2 regions of the Shewanella oneidensis MR-1 genome follow, and region 1 is predicted to be linked to the other one. Evidence: predicted binding sites of a transcription regulator. Region 1 holds the regulator's gene; the other holds the start of a gene.
What was found. The regulator FliA, encoded in region 1, starts transcription of late flagellar genes. The targets are predictions, from matches to a motif close to CTAAAGNTNNNNNNNNNNNNGCCGATA.

Region 1 (6,100 bases):
CCATAGACGACACAACTCGCTTCATCCTGCGCCCAAATAGTTGCACCTGCTGCTTTGAGCATTCGAGCGCCTTCTCGGCCATCTGCCCCCATTCCGGTTAACACTACCGCTAGTACATCACCACCATAGGCTTTTGAAGCAGAAGCAAAAGTGATATCAACACAAGGCTTATAATTCATCTCGGCACTACCCGCGAGCACTTTAATTCGTCCTGTAACACCTGCACGTTCGACCATCATCTGCATCCCACCTGGCGCTAAATACGCGCATCCAGGACGCAAAATATCGCCATTTGCCGCTTCTTTTACCTCAATTTTACACAAACCATTTAATCGACTCGCAAACGCTGGGGTAAAAGCCGCAGGCATATGCTGAATAAGCAAAATAGGATGTGGATAATTTGCAGGAAACTGAGTTAACACTTTCTGTAATGCGACAGGACCTCCTGTCGATGTGCCAATCAGCAGTAATTTATATTGCTTACCACTGGCACGAATAGACGATAAAGGAGAAGAACGAACCGGCGCAGAGGCGCTTTGAACGGGTGTGGTTGCATTTCCCACCGCTGAGCCAGTAGTTGGCCTTGGGGTAACAGGAGCAACACTAGGACGTGTTATTGGACGAAAAATTCGACGACGACCAAGAGCCTTCACTCTTTGTTGCAATAATAAAATCGCTTCATCTTTATTGGTCGCAATATCTTCAAAACGCTTAGGTAAAAAATCTAACGCGCCCGCATCTAACGCATCTAAGGTAGCCTTAGCGCCATCGTGGGTTAATGAAGAGAACATCAGGATTGGTGTTGGACACTTTGCCATGATTTCACGGACAGCTGTGATACCGTCCATGACTGGCATTTCGATATCCATAGTGATCACTTGGGGATTGAGATCAGCTGTCATCTTCACCGCTTCAGCCCCGTTAGAGGCCGTCGCGATTACTTCCAATTCAGGATCTTGATTGACTATTTCACTAACACGTCGTCTAAAAAAGCTTGAGTCATCAACGACTAATACTTTAATGGCCATTCCATTCCTTAACTTGGAAACTAACTTTTATTTTTCGCATAATGCTTTAATAGCCCAGGAACATCCAAGATCAGCGCAATACCACCATCGGATGTAATCGTTGCCCCCGCCATACCTGGCGTGCCATGCAACAGGGCCCCTAGCGGCTTAATCACCACTTCTTCTTGGCCAATAAGCGCATCCACAACAAAACCAATCTGCATTATACCTAACTGCACAATCACAACATGGCCATGTTTTTTGTCACCATGTTTAAAGTTGGTTTTATTTCGATGCAACCAATGCTCTAGATAGAAAAGCGGTACGGCCTTGTTGCGAACAATCACTGTAAGCTGCCCGTCAACAATATTGGTCTTAGTGAGATCGAGGTGGAAAATTTCGTTAACGCTAGATAATGGCAAGGCAAAGACTTGTTTAGCAACGTCAACCATAAGCGTTGGCATAATCGCCAAGGTTAACGGCACTTTAATCTCAAGTATGGTGCCTTTACCCTTCATCGAGTCAATGTGTACTGTGCCGTTGAGTTGAGTGATACGTGTTTTAACCACGTCCATCCCCACACCACGACCCGATATATCTGAAATTTCAACCTTGGTTGAAAAACCTGGAGCAAAGATCAGATTATAAGCCTCATTGTCTGTCATACGCGCAGCAGAATCTTCGTCCAGCACACCGCGTTTAATGGCAATTTGCTTTAACTTTTCCGGATCCATACCTGCACCATCATCTTCGATTTTTAGCAGAATATGGTCACCTTCTTGGCTCGCTGAAAGTGTAATCACGCCTGTTCTAGGTTTTCCAGAAGCCTCACGGTCATTAGGCATTTCAATACCGTGGTCGACAGAGTTACGCACCAAGTGGACCAATGGATCTGCCAGAGCTTCAACGAGGTTCTTGTCTAAGTCAGTTTCTTCCCCGACCAGCACTAAATCGATCTCTTTGTTGAGTGTGCGGGCTAAATCACGTACCACACGAGGAAAACGACCAAAGACTTTCTTAATAGGCTGCATGCGAGTTTTCATCACTGCACCTTGTAAGTCCGCAGTGACTAAATCAAGATTCGCAAGCGCTTTAGACATTTCTTCGTCATCACGACTTATACCTAAACTTACCAAGCGGTTACGCACTAATACTAACTCACCCACCATATTCATGATCTGGTCAAGTCTTGCGGTGTCTACCCGAACGGTCGTTTCACCTTGAGGCACGCTTGTCGATGATGCGGCGGCCGCTGCTTTAACGGGGGCTTTTTCAGCAACGACAACTTCTGCCTTAGGTTTGACAGTTGGAGGTATTGCAGCAGTGACACTCGCTTTAGGAGCAACAGGCGTCGCAGTCGCTGCGACAGGAGTTGGAACAGTTTTCGCAGCTTCAGCTTTCGCTACTGCTTTGACTGGCGTCCCTCCTTTGCCATGAAGTTCGTCGAGTAAACGTTCAAACTCATCGTCGGTAATTTCGTCCGAATCCACAGACGTTGCAGTCGGTACTGTTGCTGACGCTGGCGCAGCAACAACTTCAGCCTTAAGCTTGGCTGGCACGGATTCTTCCACTTTGCCACTAAATTTACCAGAGCCATGAAGCTCATCGAGTAGCGCTTCAAACTCATCATCGGTGATATCATCACCCGAGGTGGCTGCTTGGGCTGGAGGTTTAACGGCATTAGAGATGGAAGCGGCTGCGACATTTGAAGTCGCTACGCCAGGACCTTTTCCGTTTCCATGCAGGGCATCAAGCAAAGCTTCAAATTCTGCGTCATTAATTTCATCAATGCTTGAGCTTGCAGAGTCGACTGTTTCAACAGGCATCTCTTCAACTACGGCCACTTCAACGATGGTTTCAATAACGGGTTCAGGCTCTGGAATAAGTTCAGGCTCTGGCGCACGTTGCCCTAATTCGGAGGGCAGTGGCTCACCTGAGCTCAGTAGTTTTAATTTGGCGAGTAATGCAGCATCCGCGGGATCTTGTTGCTCTCCCTGCTGGGTTTGAGCAAACATGGTATTAATCGCATCAACAGCCTGAAGAATGATGTCCATTAACTCTGCTGTGACGCTGCGCTTACCAGTGCGTAATAAATCGAATGTGTTTTCTGCCTCATGGCAGACATCAACCATGGGAGTCAGACTAAGGAAACCCGCGCCGCCCTTGACGGTGTGAAACCCTCTAAAAATGGCATTTAGCAAGTCAGTATCATCAGGATTATTTTCAAGGGCAACAAGCTGCTCTTGAAGCAACTCTAATATTTCCCCCGCCTCAATTAAAAAGTCCTGGAGTATCTCTTCATCTACATCAAAGGCCATCAAATTGACTCCCAGTTAGAAACCCAGACTCGATAGCAGATCATCCACTTCGTCTTGACCTGTTACTACATCTTGACGAAGCTCGGCATTCATTATCGGCCCTTCAGCTTCAATATTATTTTTCTGAGTAATCTGACTCTCAATCATTGGCTGCTCACCAAACACCGTCAGCATAGACACCAGATTACTTTCAACTTCCATCACTAGATCGATTACCCGACGGATCATTTGTCCAGTCAGGTCTTGAAAATCTTGCGCCATCAATATTTGGTTAAGTAATTCGCGTAATCGGTTCGAGTCCAATTCACTGCGCGACATCAAATGCTGAACATTATGGCAAAGCACCTTAAAGTCAGTTAGGGCAATTTCGCGACGCATTAATTTTTCCCACGATGGCATCACTTGTTGAATATTCGCGGTTAATGCATTCGCTAACGGCAAGCATTCCTCAACGGCATCCATGGTCTTATTTGCCGCCTGCTCAGTCATGTCAATTACATAACTTAGCCGCTCTTTAGCATCCGGTATTTCTGTATTCGCTAACTCAACTAAACGATTATCGATTTGAAAATCCATTAATGCACTGTGCAATTGGCGAGTCAGTTTACCCACCTCATCAAAGAGTTCCCTCTGGAGAGGAGCAGCTAATTCCCTAAATAAATCATCAGCTTGAGAGTGTTCATTTGCACTTAATAGTTCTACTAAACGCTGAGCATGCTCGAGCGTGATGAGCCCTGATGTTTGTGACTTCATAGCTCATCCCTGCTTAAGCGAGTCGTTCGAATATTTTATCTAACTTCTCTTTCAATGTTGCTGCTGTAAAAGGTTTAACCACATACCCATTAACCCCCGCTTGCGCGGCAGCGATAATTTGTTCACGTTTTGCTTCAGCAGTGACCATTAATACAGGTAGATGCTTTAGAGAGTCATCGGCCCTGATGGCCTTAAGCAAATCGATACCCTGCATGCCTGGCATGTTCCAATCTGTTACGACAAAATCAAAATCGCCTTTTTGCAACATTGGCAAGGCAGTTGAGCCATCGTCTGCTTCTTGGGTATTGTTAAAGCCCAAGTCTCGCAACAAGTTCTTGATGATACGTCTCATTGTCGAAAAGTCATCAACGATGAGAATCTTCATATTCTTGTCCAAGGTTTCCTCCGGTGAGCTGACATTCAGTGCTCAATTAATAATTATACTTATGTCCACTGCTTGAGTTTGCCTTTGAGTCGCAACATTGCCTGACTTAATATCTGGCTAACTCGCGATTCGCTTACTTCAAGAATGGCGCCAATTTCTTTTAAATTCAATGCTTCATCGTAGTATAACGATAGCACTAGCGCATCTCTTTCGGGCAATATTTTTATCGCCTCAACAAGTGCAGAATGAAACTGGGTTTCTGCCAATACCTCAAACGTACCATCGCTAACATTATCGCTTGTAGTGAGTATATCCTCTGATACGCCTAAGTCTTCTATCCCTATGATTTTACCAACAGAAACATCGTTAAGAATATGATGGTACTCATCGAGCGTCATATCAAGTTTTTCTGCAATTTCTGTGTCGCGCGCATCACGACCTAGCACTTGCTCTAACTCATCAATAGCTTGGGCAATTCGGCGATTATTACGGTGAACAGAACGAGGAACCCAATCGCCACGGCGGATTTCATCCAACATGGCGCCACGGATCCTTATGCCGGCGAAGGTTTCAAACTTTGCACCTTTACCGCCATCAAACTTAGATGATGCTTCTAATAATCCCATCATCCCAGCCTGTAGCAGGTCATCTAACTGCACTGAGGCAGGTAATCTGGCAAGCAAGTGATGTGCAATTCTTTTAACCAACGGTGCATACTGTTCAACGATTGACGTTTTATTGTCTAAACAAGTATACGCTGCGGCTTTATTCACTCGTTTTTTCCTCTTGAAAATCTGGTCGATGAACTAAACGCTCAACGAAAAACTCCAAATGCCCACCAGGTTGCTGTGGAACTGGCCAACTCATAATTTTATTCGCTAGACCATGGTAAGCAATGGCCGAAGGAGACTTAGGGTAAGCCTCAACCACTAACTTTTGCTTACGAACCGATTTACGCAAATTTTCGTCAAATGGAATGGTTGCCACTAATTCAAGTGCCACATCCAGAAATCTGTCGGTCACTTTACTGAGTTTAGCAAACAATTCCATACCTTCGCGCAAACTACGCACCATATTTGCAACAATTTTAAAGCGAAAGACGCCGTGTTCACGACTAAGGATTTTGATTAACGCATAGGCGTCAGTAATAGACGTTGGTTCATCACATACGACGACGAGTACATCCTGTGATGCACGGGAAAAGCTGAGCACCATGTCCGAAATCCCTGCCGCAGTATCCACGATAAGAATGTCAAACTGGGTACGCATCTCGCTAAAAGCACGAATTAAACCAGCATGTTGTGCTGGGCTCAATTCCACCATGCCTTGAGTACCGGATGTCGCAGGCACAATGCCAATACCTTTAGGACCGCGGACAATAATGTCATCTAATTCAGCATCGCCAGACAGTACATGGGAAAGGTTACGCTCAGCACGGATCCCTAACATGACATCGACGTTTGCTAAGCCAAGGTCAGCATCAAGTACTAAGACACGCTTGCCCTTCTCGGCTAATGCTACGGCAGTATTGATGGACACGCTGGTTTTACCCACGCCACCTTTACCACCCGTAACCGCGATTACTTTCACTTTTTCGTTATAGGGTTGATTCATCATACGTAAACCACTTGCTTGAT
Region 2 (6,100 bases), 1.7 Mb from region 1:
TTAATCAGAGGCTTATTTCGTCATTATCCGAGAGTAAACGCTCTTCACCTTAATTGGCGAGATAGGCATTAATCTGCGCTAACATGCCTTCGGCATCGAGTTGTAAGTCATGGATCACTTCATCTGGCGAGCCATGTTTAATAAACTCATCGGGCAGGCCAATTTGCAGTACAGGTTTAGGCATTTTAAGCTGTTGTAACAGCTCTAATACGCCAGAGCCTGCGCCGCCCATAATAGCGTTTTCTTCCACTGTGACTAGCACATCATGGGTTTGCGCCATCTCTTTGACTAAATCCACATCCAGCGGCTTCACAAAGCGCATGTCAACCACTGTCGCATCTAAACTCTCTGCTGCAGTGAGGGCTGCGGCCAAGGTGGTACCGAAGTTAAGCAGTGCGATGCGTTTGCCTAAACGCTTAATCACCCCTTTACCAATCGGCAGCGCCGTCATGGCTTCTACCTGAGTCGCGCCAGTGGCGCTGCCCCTTGGGTAACGCACCGCGCTTGGGCCTGCATCATAGCAATAACCAGTATACAGCATCTGACGACATTCATTTTCATCCGATGGCGCCATTATCACCATATTTGGAATACAGCGCATAAAGCTTAAATCGAACGCCCCTTGGTGGGTAGGGCCGTCGGCACCGACGATACCGCCACGATCAATCGCAAATAGTACGGGTAAACGCTGCAATGCCACATCGTGGATCAGCTGATCATAGCCGCGTTGCAAGAAGGTCGAATAGATTGCGACCACAGGTTTATAGCCTTCACAGGCAAACCCTGCGCCTAAGGTCACCGCATGTTGCTCGGCAATGGCGGCATCGAAATACTGTTTCGGAAAACGCTGTGAAAACTCCACCATGCCTGAACCTTCACGCATGGCAGGCGTAATCCCTAAGACTTTTTCATCCTGCTCGGCAATATCACATAACCATTTACCAAATACCTGTGAGAAGGTTGGTAGGCCAGGTTTAGTTGCTGGCTTTTTAAACAGTGATGGGTCAAATTTAGGGACGGCGTGCCAACCGATAGGATCTTTTTCAGCTGGCTCATAACCGCGACCTTTTTTGGTCATGATATGCAGTACTTGTGGGCCCTTGAGATTACGCATATTGCGCAGGGTTTCCACTAAGGCATCGACATCGTGGCCATCGATTGGGCCGATATAGTTAAAGCCTAATTCTTCAAACAGGGTGCCAGGGACCACCATGCCTTTGAGATGCTCTTCGGTGCGCTTGGCCATTTCTTTGATGACTGGCATACCTTTGAGCACTTTTTTGCTGCTTTCTCGAATGGTGGTGTAGAAGCGGCCTGACATCAGTTGTGCTAAGTGATTGTTGAGCGCGCCAACATTTTCTGAAATTGACATTTCATTATCGTTTAGCACCATTAGCATGTCGTTGTGCAAATCACCCGCGTGGTTCATTGCCTCAAACACCATCCCGCCTGTCATCGCGCCATCGCCAATTACGGCAACGACTTTACGCCCTGCCTGTTCTTTTTCGGCAGCAACGGCCATCGCTAACGCTGCGCTAATGGAAGTGCCAGAGTGACCCACGCTAAAGGTGTCGTATTCACTCTCTTCCCGCCAAGGGAAGGGGTGTAATCCATTCTTTTGCCTAATGGTGTGCATTCTATCACGGCGACCAGTGAGGATTTTATGGGGATAGGCCTGGTGGCCAACATCCCAAATCAAACGGTCAAACGGGGTGTTGTAAACATAATGCAGGGCGACAGTCAGTTCGACTGTGCCTAATCCAGAGGCAAAATGTCCGCTGGACATGCCAACGGACTTAAGAAGAAACTCCCGCAACTCGTCGGCCAATTGGGGTAATAGGGCCTGTGGAAGCTGGCGGAGTTCATTAGGTGTGTTGGCCTGTGCCAACACTGGAAACTGAGAAATGTCCAAACTCATAGCGAGATACTTCGTCTCTTTTTATATTCTTCGCTCAATAATATAGCGGGCGAAGTCTGCAATTAACTGGCTATTGTATGGCAATTTAGCCAGCGCTGATAGTGCCTCTTGGATCAGTTGCGTGGCGGTATCTTTGGCGCCTTGCAGTCCAAGTAGTTGCGGAAAAGTACTCTTATTTGACTCGGCATCGGAGCCTTGGGGTTTGCCGAGTTCTTCTGTGGTGGCAATAATGTCCAGAATATCGTCTTGCACTTGGAAGGCAAGTCCTACCGCGTGGGCAAATTCCATCATAGTCTGATATTGATCTTTTGGCGCATTCGCGGCAATCAACGCTAACTCAACGGCGCAGCTGATAAGCGCCCCTGTTTTCATATTATGTAGTTGAGTTAATGCTTTAAGATCAATGTGCTTATCGGTAGAAGCTAAGTCGATAGCTTGACCGCCACACATCCCCCGATAACCCGAGGCTTTTGCCAATGCCCTGACCATAGCGATATGTTGCTCGCTCGTAATCCCAGGGACTGCTTCAGTCACAATTTCAAAGGCTAAGGTTTGCAGTGCATCGCCAGCAAGTATGGCGGTGGCTTCATCGAAAGCGATATGTACAGTGGGTTGACCCCGGCGAAGCGCATCATCATCCATGGCGGGTAAATCGTCATGGATTAACGAATAGGCATGGATACATTCAATGGCGGCGGCGCAGGCATCGAGTTTTTCAAGTGGTACGCCAAACATTTGCCCCACACTGTAAACCAAGAAGGGACGAATGCGTTTTCCCCCTAAAAGGGCGCCATGGGTCATCGCGGCTTTTAACTGAGGAGCTGTATCTTCGAGTGTACTAAAACGTTGTTTTAATTGGTCATCAACCCGCAGTTGATATTCTTTTATTGCATTGACTAACACGCTGATTCGCCCTCAACGGCATAGGGAGAGAGGGGCACATTTTCATCTTGTTTAAGCAAAATGGCCACTTTTTGCTGAGCTTGTTCGAGTTTAGCTTGGCTGTTACGCACTAAATTGATGCCACGTTCAAATTGTTTTAACGCATCATCGAGAGAGACATCGCCCTGCTCTAACTCAGCAACGATGCGCTCGAGTTCACCAAGGGATTCTTCAAAACTGAGGTTTTCGGGTTTCTTCGCCACGTTAATAATTCCTTTGAAAGAGCGGACACAAGGTATATCAGGGCGGCTCAAGGGTCAAATTCAGACGACGGATATTTGCTCGATAGCACGCTTTGTTGCTGAATTTTTTTCAGAAAATAGAAATAGTCGCTAAACTTGCTGAGTGCTTGTCCGATAAATGACAATAATAGCATTATGCTTATAATCATCGTAAGACAACTTAAAATAAGGCTCGGGTTAAGACCAAAGTGTTAACCCTAGGTGGATGACATTTAGTGTTATTTTACCAATAGAGTCAGTATTATGTCGGTTAAACCGAACATTGAGGAGCCGTTGTGGATTTAGCTACAATAATAGGACTAGTCGGGAGCTTTGGTTTCATCATTTGGTCGATGGTGATCAGTGGTGGTGTAATGATGTTCTATGACCTAGCCTCGGTAGTAATTGTATTCGGTGGGTCTTTTTTCGTCGTGATGATGAAGTTTAATCTAAAGCAATTTTTGGGTGCGGTCAAAATTGCTGCTAAAGCTTTTATTTTCAAAATTGATAGGCCTGAAGATCTTATCGAGCAATCTGTGACTATGGCCGATGCCGCTCGTAAAGGGGGATTCCTTGCCCTTGAGGAAGCACAAATCTCCAACAGTTTTATGCAAAAAGCAGTTGATATGCTCGTCGACGGCCATGATGGTGAAGTAGTACGTGCTGCATTGGAAAAGGATATTACGCTTACAGAGGATCGCCATCGAATAGGTATCGCAATTTTTAGGGCTTTCGCTGATGTGGGTCCCGCCATGGGAATGATTGGTACTTTGGTCGGTTTAGTGGCGATGTTAGCAAATATGTCGGATCCTAAATCAATTGGCCCATCCATGGCAGTTGCACTTTTAACTACTCTTTATGGTGCGGTGCTTGCCAACATGGTTTGTATTCCTATCGCCGATAAACTAAGCCTTCGAATGGGTGAAGAAATGCTTAACCGTAATCTAATTATGGATGCGGTATTGGCGATTCAAGATGGCCAAAATCCTAGGGTGATAGAAGGCTTTTTGAAAAACTATCTTGCTGAAAAACAGCGTAAAATCGATACAACGGACGGGGAGTAGCCCATGGCTAAGTGCAACTGTCCACCGCCCGGAGCGCCACTCTGGTTGGCTACATTTGCCGATTTGATGTCCCTTTTGATGTGTTTCTTCGTGTTGCTGCTGTCATTCTCTGAAATGGATGTAATGAAGTATAAACAGATCGCAGGTTCGATGAAGTATGCGTTTGGGGTGCAAAACAAAGTCGAAGTCAAAGATATTCCTAAGGGAACCTCGGTGATTGCCCTTGAGTTTCGTCCTGGCCGTCCCGATCCCACGCCGATTGAGATCATCAACCAACAAACGAATGAAATGACTGAGCCTGTGCTCGACCTCCAAGCGGGGGAAGATGACAGTTCGGGTGGGACTCAGCAGCAAAATGGTTCGCAGCGGGGCGGCGAAGCCTCGGCAACCGCCCAAGAAACTGAGGATGCGGTTAAAGCTGAAGCTGCTGCGGCTCAGGATAAGATCAATCAGCAAGTAAAGAAAATGGCGCAGGAACTCAATCAAGAGATCGCCGATGGTGCGATTGAAATTGAGTCACTTGGGCAGCAAATTATTATCCGCATTCGTGAAAAAGGTTCATTTGCATCTGGTTCGGGGTTCTTGCAACCGAGATTTAAGCCCGTTGTGCGCTCTGTTGGTGAGTTGCTCAAAGATGTGCCGGGAATTATTACTGTGTCTGGTTATACAGACGATATGCAGATAAGCGATGAGCTCTATAGTTCGAATTGGGATCTCTCCAGTAAGCGTGCTGTGGCGGTGGCGGATGTATTGCTTCAGGTCAAGGGCTTTGATCCTAAACGGATGAAAGTGGTGGGTATGGCCTCAAATAATCCAATCGTCCCTAATGATTCACCCGATAATCGAGCCAGAAATCGCCGCGTTGAAATTGCGATTGAGCAAGGTAAAGCGAAAGAGTCGGAAGAGATTCAAGTGGATAAACCAAATTAACACGTCCTCATATTCAGCCGTGATGATATTGTCGCGGCTGTTTTCTGCGTTATTGTAGATTTTTTCTCCTGTGCGCTAACGCACGCCCTAAGCAGCTTGAATGTGGAAACAGGTGCGCCAATCACCGTGAGTTTGTTATAATCCGGCGATTATTATTTTATCCAATTTTGCTATTTACAAAATTGCCCGCGGAAATCCCATGAAGTTTATTGTAAAGCTGTACCCAGAAATCATGATGAAGAGCAAGCCTGTGCGTATGCGCTTCACCAAAATGCTTGAAACCAACATCCGTAACGTGCTTAAAAAAGTCGACGACGACGCCAAAGTGCAGCGTCAATGGGACCGGATTATGGTGATGGTGCCAAAGAATAAACCTGAACTAGCGCAGGCCTTTGGCGAGCGTTTAGCTTGCATTCCTGGGATCGCCCACGTAGTACAAGTGGATGAATACAGCTTTACCTCTGTGGACGATATTTATCAGCAAGTCTTGCCAGTTTATCGTGACCAAATAGCGGGTAAAACCTTTTGTGTGCGCGTCAAACGCACTGGCTCCCACGACTTTAACTCCATCGAAGTGGAGCGTTATGTTGGTGGTGGGTTAAACCAGTTTACCGATGCGATTGGCGTGCGTTTAAAGAATCCTGAAGTCACGGTCAACCTCGAAATCGAGGGTGATAAACTGTATATGGTGACTAAGCGTATCGAAGGTTTAGGTGGCTTCCCAATGGCCACTCAAGAAGATGTGTTGTCGCTAATTTCCGGTGGTTTCGACTCGGGCGTATCGAGCTATCAATTTATCAAAAAGGGTGCTCGTACTCACTACTGCTTCTTTAATTTAGGTGGCGCGCAACACGAGATTGGTGTGAAACAAGTCGCTTACCACTTGTGGAAAACCTTCGGCGAATCCCACAAGGTGAAATTTGTGTCTGTACCATTCGAGCCTGTGGTTGCCGAGATTTTAGAGAAAATCGACAACGGCCAAATGGGTGTGGTCCTAAAACGAATGATGATGCGCACAGCGGCAC

Region 2: pomA (flagellar motor protein PomA) is a predicted target of FliA. The motif match lies at 3,193-3,219, and genes of this name have one in related genera.

The regions. Positions count from the first base shown of each region.
Region 1 covers NC_004347.2:3,345,639-3,351,738, forward strand. The annotation lists gene SO_RS14955 (protein-glutamate methylesterase/protein-glutamine glutaminase) at 1-1,028, opposite strand, end outside; gene SO_RS14960 (chemotaxis protein CheA) at 1,049-3,325, opposite strand; gene SO_RS14965 (protein phosphatase CheZ) at 3,341-4,078, opposite strand; gene cheY (chemotaxis response regulator CheY) at 4,092-4,475, opposite strand; gene SO_RS14975 (RNA polymerase sigma factor FliA) at 4,523-5,236, opposite strand; gene SO_RS14980 (MinD/ParA family protein) at 5,229-6,100, opposite strand, start outside.
Region 2 covers NC_004347.2:1,601,137-1,607,236, forward strand. The annotation lists gene dxs (1-deoxy-D-xylulose-5-phosphate synthase) at 50-1,918, opposite strand; gene ispA ((2E,6E)-farnesyl diphosphate synthase) at 1,940-2,821, opposite strand; gene xseB (exodeoxyribonuclease VII small subunit) at 2,815-3,063, opposite strand; gene pomA (flagellar motor protein PomA) at 3,378-4,145, shown strand; gene SO_RS07105 (flagellar motor protein MotB) at 4,149-5,075, shown strand; gene thiI (tRNA uracil 4-sulfurtransferase ThiI) at 5,275-6,100, shown strand, end outside.